DNA from 2 places in the Streptomyces sp. NPDC002536 genome. Region 1 is predicted to be linked to the other one. Evidence: riboswitches for the same ligand, from Rfam matches in the RefSeq annotation. Region 1 holds a riboswitch; the other holds the start of a gene.

Region 1 (3,396 bases):
GCGCGCGGCCGACGGCCGCCATGGCGGCCTCCCGGCTGCCCGGATCGGGAAGGTCCAGTTCGACCCCCACGAAGAGGGCCGGATCCGCACCCTCGATGCTGGCCAGGGCGCGCCGGGCGGTCCGGACCGGGCCGGCCGCGGCGAACTCCAGCCCGGCGGCGGCGAGGAAGGCCGTGGGCTCCTGCTGCCAGTCCGGCTCGAAGAGCCGGACACGGCCGCCGGTGGCGTCGCCGTCCAGCGCCGTGCGGCCGGCCCGGCACAGCTCGGCCACGGCGGGCGGGGGCAGCGGCACGGCGACGGTGCCCTCCGGGTTGACGACGATCCCGACCTGCGGCGGCAGACCGCGGGCGAACTCGACGGCGGGCGCCACGGCGAAGCCGGTGCGGTCGCCGACGACGCGGCGGAACTCCTGCTCGGAGCTGAACACCGGGACGAACGCGGCACCGTCGAGCTCCAGCGCGGGGATGTCGAGATCCGGGCTGTCGGGACCGCCGCCGTTGGGCAGCGGGATCCACACGCTGCTGCGCACGAGCACCTCGACGATCCGGGGCCCGGCCCCGGCCGCCCCGACCGAAACGGCGAGCACCGCTTCGAGCTCGTTGGCGGGCCAGTCGTAAGGGTGCTGCTCAGGGATGCTCATGTCGTCCAACCACCGTGTCGTCAAAGGCGCGCAGGGGAACCTTAACGGCTGCGCCCGGGCTTGGCCGGTACGGGGCCGTCGTCGACTGCGGGCCGTGGTGGTTGCTCGCGCAGTTCCCCGCGCCCCTGACGGGGCGGGGCCGGCTAGCCGAAAGTGATCACGCGGACCGTGTCCGCGGCCTCGCGGTCCAGGACCGCCACCGACACCACACCCCGCGGGAGGCGCCCGGCCGCGGCCCCGGCCACCAGCCGCCCCATGGATCGCCGGTGCCGCGCGAACACCCGCCGCGACACGCAACGCCCCCGCCGTATCTGCCCCTCCAGCGCCACCGCCGGCTCGACGACCAACAGCAGCAGGTGCAGCGCACCCCCGCGCCGCCGCACGCCCCGTGCCAGCCAGCGCCGCACCAGGCCCACCCGCCCGCTGTCGTGCACCACCACGCTCCCGCCCGCCCGCAGGGCACCCCGCAGCGCCGCGAAGTGCAGCACCCGCGCCACGGGCCGGTAGAGCCCGTACGGCAGCCGGCCCGGCAGCCGCCGCTCCAGCCGGAGCCGGACGTCCTGCGAGTCCACGCACCGCACCGGCGCGCCCGCGGCGTCCAGCGGGGCCACCGCCCGGCGGATCAGCGTCGTCTTCCCGCTGCCGGGCAGCCCGGAGACGACCAGCAGGTCGCCGGCCGGGTACCGCAGGTCGACCACCTCCGCCATGGCACCTCCCACCAGCCGATACCCGTCGAACGTAAAGGAAAGGTAATCCAATTCACGGGGCTGCACCTGGTCCATCGCACGCCCGTACGTGCAATGATGTGCGCGCCGACGCACGACCGGCACGTCCAACTGCATACCGGCCGCTCGAATCCGTGCGGGAGAGTCCCGGGCACCGCCCCGGGCGCCGAAGGAGCAAGTTCCTCCCTTGAATCTCTCAGGCCCCGATACCGCATGGGCGAGGCAGATCTGAAAAGCGGGCCGCCCGTGCGGCGGCCCCACCCAAGGTGCAAGCCGGGGGGAGTCTCCCGGTGAACCTCTCAGGTTCCGATGACAGATGGGGAGGACGTCCTCACTGCCATGCCTGGGAGCCCCACATGACCGTTGCCCCTCGCCGAACGGCCCTCGACGCGACGCACCGCGCGCTCGGCGCCACCATGACCGACTTCGCGGGCTGGGACATGCCCCTGCGCTACGGCAGCGAGCGCGACGAGCACCTCGCCGTGCGCACCCGTGCCGGTCTGTTCGACCTCTCCCACATGGGCGAGATCACCCTCACCGGCCCGCAGGCCGGCGCCGCCCTGGACCACGCGCTGGTCGGCAACATCTCCGCGCTGGCGGTCGGCCGGGCGCGGTACACCATGATCTGCAACGCCGAGGGCGGCATCCTGGACGACCTGATCGTCTACCGCCTGGGCGAGCACGAGTACATGGTCGTCGCCAACGCCTCGAACGCGCAGACCGTGCTGGACGCGCTCACCGAGCGCGCCGCCGGTTTCGACACCGAGGTCCGCGACGACCGCGAGAACTACGCGCTGATCGCCGTCCAGGGCCCCGCCTCCCCCGGGATCCTAAAGTCCGTCACCGATGCCGACCTCGACGGGCTGAAGTACTACGCCGGCCTGCCGGGCACGGTCGCGGGCGTGCCCGCGCTCATCGCGCGCACCGGCTACACCGGCGAGGACGGCTTCGAGCTGTTCGTCGCGCCCGCCGACGCGGAGAAGCTGTGGCAGGCCCTGACCGAGGCGGGCGCCGCGGCCGGCCTGGTGCCGTGCGGCCTCTCGTGCCGCGACACGCTCCGCCTGGAGGCCGGCATGCCGCTGTACGGGCACGAGCTGACCACCGCCACCACGCCGTTCGACGCCGGACTCGGCCGAGTGGTCAAGTTTGACAAGCAGGGCGACTTCGTCGGCCGCGAGGCGCTGCAGGCCGCCGCCGAGCGCGCCGAGACCGCCCCGCCGCGCAAGCTGGTCGGCCTGGTGGCCGCCGGCCGCCGCGTGCCGCGTGCCGGGTACCCGGTCGTCGCGGGCGGCGAGGTCGTCGGCGAGGTCACCTCGGGCGCCCCCTCCCCCACCCTCGGCAAGCCGATCGCCATCGCCTACGTGGACGCGGCGCACGCGGCGCCCGGCACCGAGGGCGTGGCCGTGGACATCCGTGGCAGCCATGAGACGTACGAGGTCGTCGCGCTTCCGTTCTACAAGCGGGAACGATGAGAAAAACGAGCAGGAAGGGCTGATCCCCGGCCCCTCCCGTCTCACCTGTCAAGACCCGTTGCACAACCACCCACGCGCATCCAGGAGAATCTAGTCATGAGCAACCCCCAGCAGCTGCGCTTCAGCAAGGAGCACGAGTGGCTGTCGGCCGTCGACGAGAACGGCGTGGCGACGGTCGGTATCACCGAGTTCGCGGCCAACGCGCTCGGTGACGTGGTCTACGCCCAGCTCCCTGCGGTGGGCGACACGGTCACCGCGGGCGAGACCTGCGGCGAGCTGGAGTCGACCAAGTCGGTCAGCGACCTGTACGCCCCGGTGAACGGCGAGGTCGTCGAGGCCAACCAGGACGTCGTGGACGACCCCGCGCTGGTGAACTCCGCCCCGTTCGAGGGCGGCTGGCTGTTCAAGGTGAAGCTCGCGGACGAGCCGGCGGACCTGCTGACCGCCGACGAGTACACGGCCTTCACCGCAGGCTGACCCCCCGCTCCTCCTCCAGCCCAGGAAGTCCAGGAAGAACTCATGTCGCTTCTGAACAGCTCCCTCCATGAGCTCGACCCCG
Region 2 (3,396 bases), on a different contig from region 1:
TGAGGTTCGCCCCGTCCACGTACACCTGGCCGCCGGCCTCGTGCACGGCCGCGCAGATATCCGCGACGTGCTCCTCGAAGACGCCGTGCGTGGACGGGTAGGTGATCATCAGCACGGCCAGCTCGGCGCGGTACTGCTCGATCTTGGCGCGCAGGTCCTGGACGTCGACCTCGCCGTCGTCGGCGGTCTTCACCACGACGACCTTCATGCCCGCCATCACCGCGCTGGCCGCGTTGGTGCCGTGCGCGGAGGAGGGGATGAGGCAGACGGTGCGCTGCGCGTCGCCGTTGGCGCGGTGGTAGGCGCGGACGGCCAGCAGGCCCGCGAGTTCGCCCTGGGAGCCCGCGTTGGGCTGGAGGGACACCTTGGCGTAGCCGGTGACCTCGGCGAGCCGCTCCTCGAGCTCGGTGATGAGCGTGAGGTAGCCCTCGGCCTGCTCGGCGGGCACGAAGGGGTGCAGCGCGCCGAACTCGGGCCAGGTGACCGGTTCCATCTCGGTGGTGGCGTTGAGCTTCATCGTGCACGAGCCGAGCGGGATCATGCCCCGGTCCAGGGCGTAGTCGCGGTCGGCGAGGCGGCGCAGGTAGCGCAGCATCGCCGTCTCGGAGCGGTGCTGGTGGAAGACCGGGTGCGTGAGGTACTCGTCGGTGCGCAGCAGGCTCTCGGGGAGGGTGTCCGCGGTGGCCGCGTCCAGCGCCTCGATGTCGGCCTCCACGCCGAACGCGGCCCACACGGAGGCCAGACGGTCCCGCGTGGTGGTCTCGTCGCAGGCGATGCCGACGTGGTCGGCGTCCGTCAGGCGCAGGTTGACGCCGCGCTCGCGGGCGGCGCCGACGACCTCGGCGGCGCGGCCGGGGACGCGCACGGTCAGGGTGTCGAAGTACGCGCCGTGCACGACCTCGACGCCCGCGGCCCGCAGGCCCTCGGCGAGGAGGACGGCGTAGCGGTGGGTGCGGCGCGCGATGGCGGCCAGGCCCTCGGGCCCGTGGTAGACCGCGTACATGCCGGCCATGACGGCCAGGAGCACCTGGGCGGTGCAGATGTTGCTGGTGGCCTTCTCGCGGCGGATGTGCTGCTCGCGGGTCTGCAGGGCCAGGCGGTAGGCCTTGTTGCCGTCGGCGTCGACGGAGACGCCGACCAGGCGGCCGGGGAGGCTGCGGGCGAACTTCTCGCGGACGGCCATGTATCCGGCGTGCGGGCCGCCGAAGCCCATGGGCACGCCGAAGCGCTGGGTGGTGCCGACGGCGATGTCGGCGCCGAGCTCGCCGGGCGGGGTGAGCAGGGTCAGGGCGAGCAGGTCGGCCGCGACGGTGACGACGGCGCCGAGCCCGTGGGCCTGCTCGATGACGGGGCGCAGATCGCGCACGGCACCGGAGGCGCCCGGGTACTGCAGCAGCACGCCGAAGACGCCGCGGCCGGCGATCTCCTCGGGGATGCCCGCCGACAGGTCCGCGACGACGACCTCGACGCCGGTCGGCTCGGCACGGGTCTCGATCACCGCGACGGTCTGCGGCAGGGCGTCCGCGTCGACGAGGAAGACCCCGTCCTTGACCTTGCCCATGCGCCGGGACAGCGCCATGGCCTCGGCCGCCGCGGTGCCCTCGTCGAGCAGGGAGGCGCCGGAGGTGGGCAGACCGGTCAGCTCGGCCACGACGGTCTGGAAGTTGAGCAGGGCCTCCAGCCGGCCCTGGGAGATCTCCGGCTGGTACGGCGTGTAGGCCGTGTACCAGGCGGGGTTCTCCATGACGTTGCGCAGGATCACCGGCGGGGTGAACGTGCCGTGGTAGCCGAGGCCGATCATGGGGGCGAGCACCTGGTTGCGGCTCGCGAGCGAGCGCAACTCGGCGAGGACCTCGGGCTCGGTGCGGGCGGCCGGGAGGCCCAGCGCCCCGGCGCTCTTGATCACTTCCGGGACGGCGGCGGCGGTGAGCTCGTCGAGGGAGCCGAAGCCGACCTGGGCGAGCATCTTGGCCCGCGCCCCGGGGTCGGGCCCTATGTGACGGTCCTCGAAGGGAGTGCCGCGCTCCAGGTCGGAGAGGGAGATGCGGTGGGCGGTCATCTGCGGAGGCCTCCTGGTCATTGCGACCTGCGAGGGGTACCACGGCGCGGGTACCCGGACGGCCTCCCCCTCTGTCATCGCAACCTGAGAGCTTCACCGGGCGGTGCAGTACCCGGCTTTCACCGTCGGTGAGGAAGGGCTCGGAGTACTGCCGGACCGGACCCGCCCTGCTTTCCAGAGTGGCCTCGTCCGTGCGGTACGGGGTGCCTGAGAGATTCCGGGGAGGATTTGCTCCTTCGGCGCCTCCGGGACCGCCCCTGGGGGCATCGGAGGACTCTCCCGCACAGGGTCTGCGGCCACTGGCCAGCCTACCAGCGAGAATTTGCCGACGGGAGCGCCCAAGTGGCCACTTCCCGCTTTGTGGCTTTTGGTTGGTGGCAGGTGCGCCAGGCGGGAGGAAACAGGAGGAAGGCCGTGCAGACGGACGTCGACCCCCGGAGCCTGATCGGCCGCAAGGCCTTCGACCGTGACGGCATGCGGATCGGCACGGTGGACGAGGTGTACCTCGACGACGCGACCGGCGAGCCGGAGTGGGCCGCCGTGCGCACCGGGCTGTTCAGCCGCGACGCCCTGGTGCCGCTGCAGCCGAGCCGGGCCGACGGCGAGGGGCTGCACGTCCCCTACGCGCGGGCCCTGATCAGGAGCGCCCCGGACATCGGCGCCGGCCGCCACCTCTCCCCCGAGCAGGAACTGCGGCTCTACCGGCACTACGGGCTCGCCATCCCCCCGGACGACGGTGCCTCCGGCGATTCCGGCGGCTGATCCTCCGCGGGCCGGACGAGCGGCAGCGGATCGGCGTGCTCCAGCGCCGGGTCGTCGACGGCGAACGTCCGCACCCTGCCGGGCCCTTCGGACCAGGGCTCCTCGAAGCGGACCGTGACCCGGCCGACGCCGCTGCCCTGGACCCAGCCGGCCCCGAACTCCGCGTGCCGCACGTCCAGCCCCGGCAGCCACTGGCGGGGCCGTGCCGCCTCCTCCGCGGCCTCCTCCTGCTCCCGCTCCGGCGCCTCCTCGCCCTCGGCCGTGCCGCCGGCCGCCTGGGCGAAGAGGTCCTCCTGGGTGTAGTCCGCGAGCCCGGAGACACCGACCCCCAGCAGCCGCACCCCGGCCGTGGTGTCCACCCCGTCCAGCAGCCGGGCGGCCGCCTCCCGCACGACCACGGGGTCGTCCGTCGGCCCGCGCAGCGTCTCCGAGCGCGTGAGGGTCGAGAAGTCGTAGCGCCGCACCTTGATGACCACAGTGCGCCCGCTGCGCCCGGCGCCGCGCAGCCGCCGCACGCAGCGGTCGGCGAGGCGGGCGAGCTCCAGCTGCACCCGGGTGCGATCGGTGAGGTCCTC

What was found. A riboswitch is a leader RNA that binds a small molecule or an ion and turns the genes downstream of it on or off. The one in region 1 is predicted to bind glycine.
Region 2: linked by a shared signal. The riboswitch ahead of gcvP (aminomethyl-transferring glycine dehydrogenase) and the one ahead of gcvT (glycine cleavage system aminomethyltransferase GcvT) in region 1 are both predicted to bind glycine.

The regions. Positions count from the first base shown of each region.
Region 1 is NZ_JBSFWU010000121.1:7,313-10,708, reverse strand. Features, by position in the region: gene ACWD4B_RS30755 (enhanced serine sensitivity protein SseB) at 1-640, opposite strand, end outside; gene ACWD4B_RS30750 (AAA family ATPase) at 784-1,347, opposite strand; glycine riboswitch at 1,493-1,587, shown strand; gene gcvT (glycine cleavage system aminomethyltransferase GcvT) at 1,722-2,837, shown strand; gene gcvH (glycine cleavage system protein GcvH) at 2,934-3,314, shown strand; gene glyA (serine hydroxymethyltransferase) at 3,357-3,396, shown strand, end outside.
Region 2 is NZ_JBSFWU010000088.1:20,767-24,162, forward strand. Features, by position in the region: gene gcvP (aminomethyl-transferring glycine dehydrogenase) at 1-2,059, opposite strand, end outside; glycine riboswitch at 2,244-2,351, opposite strand; gene ACWD4B_RS26740 (PRC-barrel domain-containing protein) at 2,474-2,821, shown strand; gene ACWD4B_RS26745 (DNA polymerase IV) at 2,767-3,396, opposite strand, start outside.